2 regions of the Actinomadura sp. 21ATH genome follow, and region 1 is predicted to be linked to the other one. Evidence: riboswitches for the same ligand, from Rfam matches in the RefSeq annotation. Region 1 holds a riboswitch; the other holds the start of a gene.
The links. A riboswitch is a leader RNA that binds a small molecule or an ion and turns the genes downstream of it on or off. The one in region 1 is predicted to bind cobalamin.
Positions count from the first base shown of each region.

Region 1 (7,619 bases):
GTCAACGCCCCGCTGCTGGCCCGCGACCGCGGTGTCGAGGTCACCCTGTCCACCACCGAGGACAGCCCCGACTGGCGCAACGTCGTCCAGGTGCGCGGCACGATGGCGGACGGCTCGGTGGTGTCGGTGTCCGGCACCCTCACCGGCCCCAAGCACATCGAGCGGATCATCGAGGTCAACGGCTACCAGATGGAGCTGGTGCCGACCGAGCACATGGCGTTCTTCGTCTACTCCGACCGGCCCGGCATCGTCGGCGTGGTCGGGCGGCTGCTCGGCGACGCCGGGGTCAACATCGCCAGCATGCAGGTCGGCCGGGACGCCAAGGGCGGCCGCGCGCTGATCGCGCTGACCGTCGACTCGCCGGTGCCCGCCGACCTGGTGGACGCCATCAAGGCCGAGGTGGGCGCCGAGAGCGGCCGCCGGGTCGACCTGGAGGGCTGACGCCCCGCCCGCTGTGATCCGCTTCGCCGCCGCCGTGGTCCCGTCCGGGGCCACGGCGGTGGCGTCTCACCATGTGGGAAGTTCGGCCACGGGTCAAGACAGGCGCCTTGACATGCGGGTAACGTGGCCGGTGACATGCGGCGCTTCGTAGTGATCCTTCGCTGCCGCGACGGGGCCTGACAGGCGGGCCACCCCCGTCGCGGAGTCAGCGCTCGGCCGTAAGCCCTTCGATCTTCTCGCTTCCGCGAAGCCTTGGAGTACGCATGAACACCCACGTTTCCGCCACGCCCGACGACGCCGCCGAAGAGGCCGCCCGGGCGCTGCAGACCGCCCTGGACCGCCGCGACAACGGCGGCCGCCCCGCCAAGTGACCCCCGGGTCGACTCGTGGCGTGTCGCCCCGCGGCGCCCCCTCCGCGGGGGCAACACGCCACGAGTGAACGGCTAGGGTGGCGCGGTGGCCGGAGTCGAACGGATCGGGACGCGGGACGTCGCCGGGGTGCTGGGCGAGGTCGCCGCGCTCGGGGCGTTCTTCGAGATCAGGACCGATCCGGCCGAGGAGGCCGATCCGACCTGGCGGCCGCTGCCCGAGCCCGACACCGCCCGGCTGGACGGGCTCGTGGACGCCTACGGGCGGCGGCTCGGCACCGGTGAGCGGCGCGTCGCGGCGTCGATCCTCTTCCAGGGGCTCGCGTCGCGGCTCTGGTCGCCGGTGATCGCGGCCGCCGCGCTCGGGACCGTACCGGACCTGTCGGGCCTGCACTGGCGGTGGGCGCCGGGCGCGCCGATCGCGCTGTGGCTGGCCGATCCCGCGGGCCGTCAGGCCGCCGGTCCGGCCGCGCTCGCCGATCTCGTCCACGCGGAGGTCGTGCGGCGGCACCTCGAACCGCTCCGCGCGGCCCTGTGCGAGGTCGTCCGGCTGGCGGACGGGCTGATGTGGGGGAACGCCGCGTCCGCCCTGGCCGGCAGCCTGCGCCCCGGCGTCGCCGCGCCGGCCGCCGCCCTCGTCCGCGAGCTGCTCGCGCGCGAGCCGCTGAAGGGTACGGGGGAGTTCGGCCGGCACGGCTTCGTCCGGCGCAGCTGCTGCCTCTACTACCGGGTGCCGCCCGGCGGCGAGATGTGCGGCGACTGCGCCCTGCTACGCCGCTAGCGGCTCCTTCCGCGAAGCCGCCTCCCGGCGGTGCGACCGTTCCGTCAGGGCGCCGAACAGCAGGCCCAGCGTGGCCCACAGGACGACCTGGACGCCGAGCGAGGCGATCCGGAAGTCCCACAGCACCGTGCCGGGGAACCCGTCGGCGACCGCGTCCGGCCGCGGCGTGAGCCGGAAGACGGCCGCGACCACGACCGCGAACCCGGCGGCCGTGGCGGTCGCCGCGTTCCAGCCGCCCAGCCGCGGCGCCAGCCGGGTGAAGACGACCACCGCGGCGGCGGTGGCGAGCACGCCCAGCGCGACCATGCCGAAGTACAGCGCGGTACGGCCCCCGATCGTCTCGGGCGCGCCCACGGCGGGCGGCGTCGGCGGATACTTCAGGAACGGCACCAGCACGAGAGCCGTGAAGCCGCCCAGCGCGACCAGGGCCGCCGTGGCGCGGGCGCCGAGCGCGCCGATCCGGCCGTACGCGAAGGCGAACGCGATCGAGAACAGCCCGCCGACCGCCACGCCGTAGAACGCCATGGCCGTGATGAGGCCGCTCGTCCGCTGGACGGTGCGGCTCACCACCACCTCCTCCTCGGCGCCGTGCCCCGCGTGCGCGTGCGCGGCCCGCGCCTCCTCGAACGCGATCGCCTTGTCCGCCTGCGGCTCGCCGTAGATCCAGGCGACCAGGAGGCCCGCCGCGGCGGCGGCCAGGCCGGCGAGCAGGCCGCGGATGAGAAGCGCCCGCATCAGTGGCAGGGGAAGCCGAGCAGGTGCCGGCCGTCGTGCGTGAACTCGTGCACCCACGTGCCGCCGAAGAGGGAGGTGGCGCCCTGCTCGGCGCCGGTGAAGTAGAGCAGCGCGGCGCCCAGGACCAGGGCGAGGACCGCCCAGGGAAGGATCTCGCGCACGGGTACGCGCCGTACGGGCGGCGCCTCGGGAACGGCCTGCCGTGCCATGTCGGCCTGCGACATCGGGGTCTCCTCACGGGGTGCACTCGCCCCGGTAGCGGGAGGACGACGGGTCAGTCTCCTGACTCCCAGATCATCGCCACCCTCCGACCTTCCAGCCGGGTACGGCCGTGGTCGCGTGCGGGGGAGGCTCCCTGGTCACAGTGGCGGGACCGTCCTGGAATCGCACCAGGTTCCTGCGCACCGTCGCCTCGAATGTGAACTTGTCGCCCCGAGGTTCCCTTCGCCGGGCTTCCAAGTCAAGCGCGGTGCGCACAGGTGAGACATATGTGGGAGGGGGCGCCACCCGTATCTCCCCCCGCTGGAGATGCGGACGGTGCCCCCTCCCGCCCCGGCGGCGGCGTTGTTTCGGCCGGCCGCCGCCGGTGCCTCGCGCGGCCGTTCCGGAAGCTCCCACGTCCCGGAAAGGTCCCGCACCATCGAGAGTGCCGCGACGGCGCCGGGTGTGCATGAGTAGCCCCTACTCAATTCCCTGAGCGATTCCCCGGGCGGTCCCGCGCGCATCGTCTGGTGGCGCGCGGTGAGCGTCCGTACGATCCCTGTTGTGCGGACCTCATGGCCGTTCACCGGCCGTACGTCGACGCTCGACGAGATGGGCGCCCTGCTGAGCGCGCGCGAGGCGCGGGGCGTGGTCGTCGCGGGGGACGCCGGGGTGGGCAAGACCCGGCTGGCCGGCGAGGCGCTGCGGCGCCTTGAGCCGGCCCGGTTCACCGTGCTGCGGCTCGGCGGGAGCACTGCGGAGGCGGCGATCCCGTTCGGGGCGTTCGGGCACGTCCTGGCCGTGGAGGCGCTGGACCTGGCGGTCAACCCGATGCGGCGGGCCGCGGAGGCGGTGCGCGCGCTCGCCGGCGGCCGCCCGCTGCTGGTGGCGGTCGACGACGCGCACCTGCTCGACCCGGCGTCGGCGGCGCTGGTGCACCACCTGGTGCTCCAGCGGGACGCGCGGGTGCTGGCGACGGTGCGCGCCGGCGAGCCGGCCCCCGACCCCGTGACGGCGCTCTGGAAGGACGATCTGGCCCGCCGGCTGGACCTGGTCCCGCTGACCCTGGCCGAGAGCCAGGCGGTCGTGGAGGCCGCGCTGGGCGGCCAGCTCGCCGAGTCGACCGCGCGGCGGCTCCACCACAGCACCCGCGGCAACCTGCTGTTCCTGCGCGAGCTGGTGCAGGCGGGCCTGGACCAGGGGCGGCTGGAGGCGGCCGGCGGGGTCTGGCGGTGGCACGGCGACCTGCCGCTGAGCCCCCGGCTGCGCGGGCTGGTGGAGGAACGGCTCGGCACCCTGGCCGCCGCCGAGCGCGACGTCCTGGAGTACGCGGCGCTCGGCGAGCCGCTGGGCGCCGCCACGCTGGCCGCGCTGACGTCCGAGGAGGCGATCGAGCGGGCCGAGGCGCGGCACCTGGTCACCTCGGCCGCCGCCGGCCACCGGCTGGAGGTGCGCCCGGCGCACCCGCTGTACGGGGAGGTTGCGCGGCAGCGGGCGGACCCGGCGCGGATCCGGGACCGGAAGGCCGCGCTCGCGTCCGCGGTGGAGGCGACCGGCATGCGGCGGCACGGGGACGTGCTCAAGGTCGCGCTGTGGCGGCTGGACGCCGGCGTGCCCGCCGATCCCGGCCTGCTGCTGGCCGGCTGCCGCCAGGCGTGGAGCCTGCACGACATCGACCTGGCCGTGCGGTGCGCCGAGGCGGTGCTGGCCGCGGGCGCCGACCCGGCGGTCACCGTCCTGGTCGCGCCCGTGCTGCTCATGGCGGGCCGGCACCGGCAGGCCGAGGAGCGGCTGGCCCGGGTGGCGGACGCGCCGATGGACGAGGCGACCCGGGCGTCGCACGCCGCCGTCCGGGCGTTCAACCTGGGCATGGGCCTGGGCGAGCCGGACCGCGCGGACGCGCTCCTGGCGGAGGGCCTGGCGCGGACGGCCGCCGCCGAGCACCGCCAGGAGATCATCGCCTACCGGTCGCTGGCGCGCGTCTACTCCGCGCGGTTCGGCGAGGCGGAGCGCGAGGAGGCCGCCGCGGGCGGCGAGCCGGTCCAGCGGGCGGCGCAGCTGATCGCGGCGGGCCGGGCGCTGCGGCTGATGCTGACCGGGGCGTACGGCGAGGCCGTCGCGCTGTCGAACGCGATGCTCCGGGAGCCCTCCGCGCTGCTGCGGGAGATGCCCACGCTCGTGGCGGCCTTCGGCGACGCGCGCGCGGGCGCGTCGCTGTTCGCGGGCTACCTGGACGCGGCCGACGCGTTCATCGCCTACGGCGAGGCCCTGTTCACCGAGGAGCACCTGTCGCCGGTGGCGGCGACGACGTGCCGCTCGCTGCGCGTGGAGTACTGCCTGCTGCGCGGGGACCTCCGCGGCGCCGTGCGGTGGGCGCACGAGGCGGCCGCGCACGGGTCCGGGGCGATCCGGGCGATCTCCGGGCACGGGTACGAGCTGCTGGCGTACGCAGCCGCCGTTGCCGGGGACGCGGCCACGGCGGCCACGGCGATGCGGGAGGCGATGCGGCGCCGTACCCCGGCGGGACGGATCTTCCACTTCCGCGCCGACCTGGCCCGCGCCTGGATCAGGGCGGCGGCGGGCGACCACGCGGGCGCGGCCGGGCTGGCGCTGGACCTGGCCCCCGGCTACCGGGAGCGGTCGCTGCGGGCGTACGAGATGTTCGCGTTGCACGACGCCGTACGGCTGGGCGCGGCCGGGCGGGCCCGCGACGGGCTGGAGCGGCTGGCGGGGGAGACCGGCGGCCGGCTGGCGGGCCTGTTCGCACGGCACGCGGCCGCCGCGGCGGCGGGGGACGGCGCGGGGCTGGACGCGGCCGCGCTCGCGTTCGCCGACCTGGGCATGCCGCTGTACGGGGCGGAGGCGGCCGCGGCCGCGGCGGCGGCGCACGGCCGTGCCGGGCGGGCCCGCGAGGCGAACGCCGCCGCGACCCGCGCCCGCGCGCTGGCGGCGCGCTGCGCGGGCGCCCGCACCCCGGCGCTGGCCGGGCTGGCGGCGCCCGGCCTGACCGCCCGCCAGCTGGAGATCGCCCGGCTGGCCGCCGAGGGCCTCGGCAACCGCGAGATCGCCGACCGGCTCGTCCTGTCGGTCCGCACGGTCGCCAACCACCTGCACGCCGTGTACGACCGCCTCGGCGTCACCGACCGCGACGGCCTCGCCGAACTCCTGCCCGGCCGGCCCCGCTAAGGCCGGTAGAGCTCGGCCAGCTCGTCGCGGCCCGTCACGCCGAGCCGCTCGTAGATCGTCACCAGGTGGTTGCCGACCGTCCGCATCGAGATGTCCAGCCGCGCGGCGATCTCCCGGTTGCTGAGGCCCTGCGCGGCCAGCCGGGCGATCTGCCGCTGGCGGCCGGTCAGCTCGGGCGCCGCCAGCGCGGCCAGCGCCGGGGTGCGGGCGCCCGGGCAGCGGCCGGCGAGGGCGCGGGCGCCGGCCAGGGCGGCGGCGGCCGGGCGGTCCCGTCCCGCGGCCTCGTACGCGCCGGCGGCCTGCGCGGCGGCCTCGGCGGCGTACAGGAGCGTCCCGAGCCGCTCGAACTCCCCGGACACGGCCATGAGGGCGTCGCCGTCGCTGGCGGCGGCCGCGCCGGCGTGCCGGGCGCACAGCGGCGGCAGCGGCCCGTCCATCTCCGCCGCGAGCGCCCGCAGCCGCTCCGGTACGGTCCCCGCCGCGCCCAGCCGCACGGCGTCGTGGAGCGCGAACATCGTGTAGCCGCGCAGCCCGTGCCGCTCGGCGTCCTCGGCCGCCGCCAGCGCGGCGGTCACCGCCGCGGCGTCGTCGCCGCGCGCGGCCAGCACCCAGGGCCGGGCCAGGACCAGCGAGAAGTCCACGCCGTGCCAGGCCGGGCGGGCCAGCGCGGCGGCCCGCTCCAGTGCCTCCTCGGCCGCGGCGGCCCGGCCCAGCTGCGCCTCGGCGCAGGCCAGCTCGCCCAGGCACAGCCCGGCGAACATCGCCGGCCGGCCGGCGAGCTTGGCGACGCCGTCCCGCGACCAGCGCGCCGCCTCGTCCAGCTCGCCGCGCAACCGGTGCAGCTGGGCCCGCCAGCCGCTGAACGAGGCGGCGATCCGGGCCCGGCCGGTCTCCTTGACCAGCTCCAGCCCCCGCTCGGCGGCCTCCAGCCCGGCGCCGGCCCGGCCCGCGAACAGGTGCCCGACCGTCCGCGCGTGGGCGAGCGTGGTCTGCACGATCGGGACCTCGTCCCGCCACGCGTCCACGTCCGCCAGCCGCGCCCGCACGGTCTCCTCGGCCCGGTCGCCGAGCCCGCGGTACGCGTCCAGGAGCGCTCCGGCCGCGTCGGTCTCCGCGGTGATCGCCGGGGGCGCCTCCCCCTGGGCGCGGGCCCGTTCCACGGTCTCCCGGGCCTCGGCGACGCGCCCGGCGAACAGCGACACCCAGGCCGACAGCGCCAGCACGTGCCGCCGCCAGGCGCCGTCGGTGATCGCCGCGGCGGCCCCGGCCAGGACCTCGCCGGCCGCCCGGTCACGGGCCAGGCCCCAGGCGAGCACGAGCCCGCGCGCCCCGGCGTGCAGGGCCCGCTCGCGGTCGTCGCCGAGCCGGCCGGCCACCTCCCGCAGCGCGGCCTCGGCCTCCTCGTCGCGGTCGGCGAAGTGCAGCACGGTCGCGAGCAGCGCCGCGGCCTGCCCCGCGCCGCCGGGCCGCCGGTCCGGGCGGGCCAGGTACCCGTGCAGCGCCGCCCCCGCCAGCCGCGCGGCCAGCTCCAGGTCCAGCGCGGACCAGGCCAGCCAGGCGGCCCGCAGCAGCGGTCCCGGCCCGGTCTCGCCGCCCGAGTCCAGCCGCCAGGTCGCCACCCGCAGGACGTCCTCGCGCCGCCGCCGCCCGGTCGCCTCGACCGCCTCGGCCATCCGGCGCAGCCGGGCGCGGGCGGGCAGCGGGCCCGTGGCCGCGCGCACCACCTCGCCGTACAGGGGGTGGGCCAGCCGCAGCTGCCGGCGCCGGCCGTGCGGGTCGGGCGCGACCGCGACGAGCTGCCGCGCCCGGACCCGGGCCACCGCCTCGGACCCGGCCAGCTCGCGCAGCATGGCCTCGCAGAGCGGCTCGCCGAGGGCCAGGTACTCCAGGACGAGGCGCTCCTCGTC
Region 1 is NZ_JBGNUR010000007.1:269,570-277,188, reverse strand. Features, by position in the region: gene serA (phosphoglycerate dehydrogenase) at 1-441, shown strand, start outside; gene ACA361_RS22750 ((2Fe-2S)-binding protein) at 898-1,590, shown strand; gene ACA361_RS22745 (CbtA family protein) at 1,579-2,325, opposite strand; gene ACA361_RS22740 (CbtB-domain containing protein) at 2,325-2,549, opposite strand; cobalamin riboswitch at 2,580-2,768, opposite strand; gene ACA361_RS22735 (LuxR C-terminal-related transcriptional regulator) at 3,091-5,712, shown strand; gene ACA361_RS22730 (LuxR C-terminal-related transcriptional regulator) at 5,709-7,619, opposite strand, start outside.

Region 2 (7,619 bases), on a different contig from region 1:
CGCCGGTGGCGAAGAACGCGACCAGGCGGTTGACCAGGTGCAGCTCCGCCGGGGTGAGGCGGGCGAGGTCGGCCAGGTCGGAGGCGAGATCGACCTCCTCGACCGTCCAGGTGTTGCGGATGGCGGCGCGGTAGCGCTCGTAGAAGTCGGGGTAGCGCATGGGCCGCAGGGTCAGGTCCATGCCGGGGTCCAGCAGCAGGCTCACTGGCACGCCTCGCAGGTCTCGGGGTTCTCAAGGGAGCACATGACCGCTTCCGTAGGGGAGACGGTCGTCTGGGCGATGCGCGTCGCCGGGCGCGAGCGCAGGTAGTAGGTCGTCTTGAGACCGCTGCGCCACGCGTACGCGTACATCGAGGAGAGCTTGCCGATCGTGGGCGTCTCCAGGAACAGGTTCAGCGACTGGCTCTGGTCGATGTACGGCGTGCGCGCCGCGGCGAGGTCGATCAGGGCCTTCTGGGGGAGCTCCCAGGCCGTCCTGTAGAGGGCGCGCAGTTCCTCGGGGAGGTCGGTGAGGCCCTGGACGGACCCGTTCGCGCGCTTGATCGCGTCCCGTACCGGCGGCGTCCACAGCCCGAGCGCCTTGAGGTCGGCGACCAGGTAGCCGTTGATCTGCAGGAACTCGCCCGACAGCGTCTCGCGCTTGAACAGGTTGGACACCTGCGGCTCGATGCACTCGTAGCAGCCCGCGATGGACGCGATCGTCGCGGTCGGCGCGATGGCGATCAGGAGGGAGTTGCGCAGGCCCACGTCGGCGATCCGGGCGCGCAGGGCGTCCCATTCGGCCGTCCGGGACGGGCTCGCGTCCGGGAAGTGGTCCAGGTGCAGCCGCCCGCGGGCGGTGCGGGTGTGCTCGTACTCCGGCAGCCGGCCCAGCTCCTCGGCCAGGTCGGCGGACGCCCCGTACGCCGCGAGCGCGATCTCCTCGGCGATCCGGGTCGAGAGCGCGCGGGCCTCGGCGGAGTCGAACGGCAGCCGCAGCTTGAAGAACACGTCCGCCAGGCCCATCACGCCCAGCCCCACCGGCCGCCAGCGCCGGTTCGCGCCGGCCGCCTCGCCGGTCGGGTAGAAGCCGCGGTCGATCGTCCGGTCCAGGAAGCGCACGGCGGTACGGACGGTCGCGCGCAGCCGCGCCCAGTCCACCCCGTCCGGGCCGGTGTGGGCGGACAGGTTGACCGACCCGAGGTTGCACACCGCCGTCTCCGCGTCGCCCGTCACCTCCAGGATCTCCGTGCAGAGGTTGGACAGGTGGACGACGCGGCCCGGCGTGGCCGTCTGGTTGCAGGCGCGGTTGGCGGCGTCCTTGAACGTCATCCAGCCGTTGCCGGTCTCCGCAAGGGTCCGCATCATCCGGCCGTACAGGCGCCGCGCCGGGACCTGGCGCACGTACCGGCCGTCCTCCTCGGCCTTCCGGTACGCGGCGTCGAACTCCTCGCCCCACAGGTCGGTGAGCTCGGGCACCTCCTTGGGGTCGAACAGCGACCACGTCCCGTCGGACTCGACCCGGCGCATGAACTCGTCCGGGATCCAGTTCGCGAGGTTGAGGTTGTGGGTGCGGCGCGCGTCCTCGCCGGTGTTGTCGCGCAGCTCCAGGAACTCCTCGACGTCGGCGTGCCACGGCTCCAGGTACACGCACGCGGCGCCCTTGCGGCGGCCGCCCTGGTTGACGGCGGCGACGGACGAGTCCAGCGTCCGCAGCCACGGGACGATCCCGTTCGACAGGCCGTTGGTGCCGCGGATCAGCGAGCCGCGCGACCGGACCCGCGACCACGAGATCCCGATGCCGCCGGCGTACTTGCTGAGCCGGGCGACCTGCGCGTACCGCTCGTAGATCGACTCCAGCTCGTCCCGCGGCGAGTCCAGCAGGAAGCACGACGACAGCTGCGGGCGGCGGGCCGCGGAGTTGAACAGCGTCGGGGAGCTGGGCAGGTACGACAGCGTGCTGAGCAGGCCGTACAGCTCCGCCGCCTCGGCCACGGTGTCGGAGAGGCCGACAGCGACGCGCAGGAGGAAGAACTGAGGGCGCTCCAGTACGCGGCGGGTGCTCGGGTGGCGGAGCAGGTAGCGGTCGTAGAGGGTGCGGAGGCCGAAGTACTCGAACCGCTCGTCGGCGGCCTCGTCGACCAGCGCGTCCAGCTCGGCGGCGTGCGCGGCGGCGAACGCCGCGGCCGCGTCCGACAGGAGCCCCTCGCGGTGCGAGGCCGCCACGGACTCCGCGAACGTCCGCACGCCCTCGGCCGCGGTCTCCTCGGCGATCTTCGCCGCCAGCAGCCGGGCGGCGACCCTGGAGTACGCGGGCTCGGCCGCCACCAGCGCGGCCGCCTCGGCGACGGCGCGGTCGCGCCGCGCCGCCTCCCCGGTCTCCCCCCGTACCGCCGCCAGCAGCGGCCCCGGCTCGGCGCCGGGCAGACCGGCGCAGGCACGCTCGATCGCGGCGCCGATGTCGCCGCCGTCACCGTCGCCGGACACCCCGGACGGGCGCGGTGGCGCCGTGAGTTGCCGTGTCACGTACTCGCTCTCCCCTTGAGATCGGCCCGCGGGCAGGGGAGGAGGACAGCACGGCAGGCCGCCGCGCGCCCACCGGCCTCCCGCGAAGCCTGGACGTCCATCAGTGCGGGCAGGTCTTCGGACTCGCGGGCACCGCGCGTCCCCCTCCGGGCCTCCCGGAAGGAGCGCGCGACCTAATGACCGTCGCTTCCCGGCGCACCGTCACGGTGCGCCAGTGCTCTATGACGGCGGTCGTTCCCGCTCACCGCTGCGGGGCAGTCCCGGAATTGGGCGGCCCGCGACATCGGGCCGCACCGCACCGGGTTCCCTCTTACGACGCCCGCACCGCGATCGGCACGGGCGAACCAGCACGATCATGACCCTACATGTGGCGGGGGCCGATTGCGACAACACTAGATGTTGGGTCGCCATACCGATCCCGGGGGGTGTGTAGAGATCACCGGCCGCGGGTGGGACGATGTTCGCGCCATGTCCCCGCACCCGCCGCGTCCCCTCTTCCGTACCTCGCGGGCGGTGGTCTTCACCACCGTCTGCGTGACGCTGGCGACCCTCGGGCACTCCCTCACGTCCACCGCGACCATCCCGTACTGGGCGGTCGCGGCGGGCTTCGGCGGCGTCCTCGCGGTGACGCTGGCGCTGGCGGGCCACGAGCGCTCGCTGCCCACCCTGCTCGGCGGGCTGCTGGGCGGCCAGTTCGCGCTGCACAGCCTGTACGCGGGCGCCGAATGCACGACCGTCACCGCGACCGGGCACCACGCGATCGCGGTCACGCCGGACTCCGGCGGCGGATCGGGGACGGCGATGACGCTCGCGCACGTCGCGGCGGCGGTCGTCTCGGCCTGGTGGCTGCGGCGCGGCGAGCGGGCGGCCTGGTCGCTGGCCCGCCGGATCGCCACCGCCCCGGCCCGGGTCCTGATCGCGATCGAACCCGCCACCGCCCCGCCGCGCACCGCGCCGGTCCCGGTGGAGGAGACCCCCGCCCGTCCGAGCGGGCGGATCCTGCGGCACGAGGTCGTGCGCCGGGGCCCGCCGTGCCGTTCGAGGGCGCTCGCGCTCGCCTGCTGAGCCCCCGGCTCGTCGCGCAGGCCGAGCCGTCGAGTGCCGTACGCCACCGGACCGTGCGCCCGTCCCGGGCCCGTCCGGCCTTCACCCGTACGCCTCGAACGGAGATTTCCATGTCCCGGACCACTACCGGCATGTCACGGCATATACGCAGATCAGCCGCCGTCGCCGCGCTGGCCGCCGTCGCCCTCACCGGCCTGGCCACCGGCGCGTCGGCCCACGTCACCGCCGACCCCCGGACCGCCGAGCAGGGCTCGTACACCAAGGTGTCCTTCCGGGTGCCGAACGAGCGCGACAACGCGCGGACCACCAAGCTCGTGATCGAGATGCCGTCCGACCCCGTGATCGAGCACGTGTCGGTACGGCCCGTGCCCGGCTGGAAGGTCGAGGTCGAGCGCGCCAAGCCGCCGAAGCCCGTCAAGACCGAGGGCGGCGAGCTCACCGAGTACGTCTCGAAGATCATCTGGACCGGCGGTGAGATCGAGGCCGGGCGGTTCGAGGAGTTCGACGTCTCGATGGGGCCGCTGCCCGCGAACGCCGACCGGGTCCTCTTCAAGGCCGCGCAGACCTACTCCAACGACGAGGTCGTGAACTGGGACCAGGACCCCGGCGACGGCTCCAGCGAGCCCGAGCATCCCGCTCCGTACCTCAGACTGACACCGAAGGCCGCGGCCGAGCCGGTCGCCGCGAACGCCGCGAACGGCACGACGCCGGCGGCCGCCGCGTCCCCGGCCGGCGACGGCACGGCCCGGCTGCTCGGCGGCCTCGGCCTGGCCGCCGGAGTGATCGGGATCGGCGTCGGCGCTCTCGGCCTCACCCGCGCAAGGAGGAAAGCATGAGGTTCCGCAAGATCACCCTGGCGATCGCGCTGGTCGGGGCGGTGCTCGGGCTCGGCGCCGCGCCCGCCTGGGCGCATGACGCGCTGAAGTCCTCCAACCCGGAGAAGGGCGCCGAGATCGCGTCGCCGCAGGAGATCGAGCTGACCTTCACCGGCACCGTCCGGGTGCCGCAGATCGTCCTCACCGGGCCCGACGGCGCCAAGCACGGCGCCGGGGCGGCGCGGGCGGTCGACAACAAGGTCACCCAGGCGGTGGACGGGACGCTCCCGAACGGCGAGTACACGGTCGGCTGGCGCGTCGTCTCCAGCGACGGCCACCCGATCACCGGCAGCTTCAAGTTCTCGGTGAAGGGCGGCCCCGCCGCGGACCCGTCCGCGGCGGCGTCCGCGGATCCCGCCACGTCCGCGCCGTCCACCCCGTCCGCGCCCGCCACCACGCGGGCGGCGGGCGAGGAGGAGAGCGGCTCCTCGTCCGGCTGGCTGTGGATCGGCGTGGCCGCCCTGGTCGTCGCGGTCATCGCCGGCGGCGTGTTCTGGGCGCGGCGCCCCGGCGAGGACTGACGCCGGCGGCCCGCGCTCCCGAGCGCCGGCCGGCGGTCCGGACAGGCCCGGCATCCCGTTCCGCGCGGGGTGCCGGGCCTGCCGCTCCCGGCCCTGCCGGGTTCGGCCAACCCCTCCCCGCGTGATGATTACTCGATTACATTGATAGCGCCATCCATGATCAAGGGCGTGATCACATGATCGTCGAGTACATCCGCTATCGCGTCGACCGGCAGGACGCCGAGGAGTTCGAGGCCGCGTACGCGCGCGCCGCCGTCCCCCTGGCCGCCGCCCCCCAGTGCGTGGACTTCGAGCTGTCCCGCTGCGTGGACGAGCCCGAGTCGTACATCCTGCGCATCACCTGGACCTCGGCCGAGGCCCATATGCGGGAGTTCCGCGGCGGCGAGCACTTCACGGCCTTCTTCGCCGAGATCCGCCCCTACGTGCAGCGGATCGAGGAGATGCGCCACTACGAGCGCACCGCCGTGAAGGGGACCGGTTCAGCCGTTCCGAGCCTGTACGAGTGGGCGGGCGGAACGGCGGCGTTCGACCGCCTGACCGAGGTCTTCTACGCGCGAGTGCTCAAGGACGACCTGATCGGCCCGCTGTTCGCGCACATGGACCCGGGGCACCCCAGGTACGTCGCGATGTGGCTGAGCGAGGTGTTCGGCGGCCCCTCCCGCTACACGGACGAGCGCGGCGGCTACCCCCACATGCTCGCCCAGCACCTCGGAAGGCACATCGGCGAACCGCAGCGCCGCCGCTGGGTGAGCCTCCTCATGGACGCGGCGGACGAGGTCGGCCTCCCCGCCGATCCCGAGTTCCGTGCCGCGTTCTCCGGCTACATCGAATGGGGCACGCGCCTGGCCGTCTCCAACTCCGCCCTGGAAGCCGCGCCGCCGTCCGACGGCATCCCCGTGCCGCGGTGGGGGTGGGGCGTCGCGCCCCCCTACGTTCCGGAGTCCTGACCTCTCGCGGCGTACGAGACCGACCGCGCGCTCGTCCGGCGGCTCGCCGGCGAGGGCGTCCTCGCCCCCGGCTGGACGGTCGACACCGCCGCCGGCACGCTGCGCGCGACCTTCGTACCGGGCGCCCTGCCGGGTAGGAACCGACCACCCACTTTCGGGGGTGGCGCGAGGTCGCCGGCGTGGCCAACGATTCTCGTGGCCGACGAGGTGGAGCCAACGGCTTCGGGGCTGACGAGGAGGACCCATGGCTGCAGTCGAGTTCCGCGCGGCACGCGACTTCCTGCTCGCCCATCGCGAGGACTACGCGACGGCGTACGAGAAGTTCCGGTGGCCGGTGCTGACCGGGTTCAACTGGGCGCTGGACTGGTTCGACAGGCTGGCGGAGGACAACGACGCGACCGCGCTCTGGATCGTCGAGGAGGACGGCTCCGAGGAGCGCCACTCGTTCGCCGACATGGCCCGCCGCTCCAACCAGGTCGCCAACCGCCTGCGCGCGGCGGGCGTCCGCCGCGGCGACCGCGTCATCCTCATGCTCGGCAACCAGGTCGAGCTGTGGGAGACGATCCTGGCCGCGATGAAGCTGGGCGCCGTGCTGATCCCGACCACGACGCTGCTCGGCACCGCCGACCTCAGGGACCGGCTCGACCGCGGCCGCGCCCGCCATGTCGTCGCCGCCTCGGCCGTGACCGAGCGGTTCGCCGGCATCCCCGGCGACTACACCCGGATCGCCGTGGGGGCCGAGGTCGACGGCTGGCTGCGGTACGCCGACGCCTACGACGCCCCGACCGACTTCACCCCGTACGGCGCGACGTTCTCCAGCGACACGCTGCTGCTTTACTTCACCTCCGGCACCACCGCGCGCCCCAAGCTCGTCGAGCACACCCACGCGAGCTACCCGGTCGGCCACCTGTCCACGATGTACTGGATCGGCCTGCGCCCCGGCGACGTCCACCTCAACATCTCCTCGGCCGGCTGGGCCAAGCACGCCTGGAGCAACGTCTTCGCGCCCTGGAACGCGGGCGCCTGCGTGTTCATCTTCAACTACACGCGCTTCGACGCCGACCGGCTGCTCGGCGAGCTCGACCGGTGCGGCGTCACCAGCTTCTGCGCCCCGCCCACCGTCTGGCGGATGCTCATCCAGGCCGACCTGTCCCGGCTCGCCACCCCGCCCCGCGAGGTCGTCGCCGCCGGCGAGCCCCTCAACCCCGAGGTCATCGAACGGGTCCGCGACGCCTGGGGCGTGACGATCCGGGACGGCTTCGGGCAGACCGAGACGACCGTGCAGATCGCCAACTCCCCCGGCCAGCCGGTCAAGCCCGGCTCGATGGGACGCCCCGCGCCCGGCTACAAGGTCACCCTGGTCGACCCGGTCACCGGCGAGCCCGCCACCGAGGGCGAGATCTGCCTCGACCTCGACGACCGCCCGCTCGGCCTGATGACCGGCTACCACGGCGACGACGACCGCACCGCCGAGGCCATGGCCGGCGGCCGCTACCACACCGGCGACATCGGCTCCGTGGACGAGGACGGCTACATCACCTACGTCGGCCGCTCCGACGACGTCTTCAAGGCGTCCGACTACAAGATCTCGCCGTTCGAGCTGGAGAGCGTGCTGATCGAGCACGAGGCGGTCGCCGAGGCCGCCGTGGTGCCGTCCCCGGACCCGGTGCGGCTCGCCGTTCCCAAGGCGTACATCACGCTGGCCG
Region 2 is NZ_JBGNUR010000024.1:95,888-103,506, reverse strand. Features, by position in the region: gene ACA361_RS38935 (ribonucleotide-diphosphate reductase subunit beta) at 1-205, opposite strand, end outside; gene ACA361_RS38930 (ribonucleoside-diphosphate reductase subunit alpha) at 202-2,505, opposite strand; cobalamin riboswitch at 2,596-2,869, opposite strand; gene ACA361_RS38925 (hypothetical protein) at 2,974-3,570, shown strand; gene ACA361_RS38920 (YcnI family protein) at 3,681-4,406, shown strand; gene ACA361_RS38915 (copper resistance protein CopC) at 4,403-4,966, shown strand; gene ACA361_RS38910 (group II truncated hemoglobin) at 5,143-5,913, shown strand; gene ACA361_RS38905 (AMP-binding protein) at 6,158-7,619, shown strand, end outside.
Region 2: linked by a shared signal. The riboswitch ahead of ACA361_RS38930 (ribonucleoside-diphosphate reductase subunit alpha) and the one ahead of ACA361_RS22740 (CbtB-domain containing protein) in region 1 are both predicted to bind cobalamin.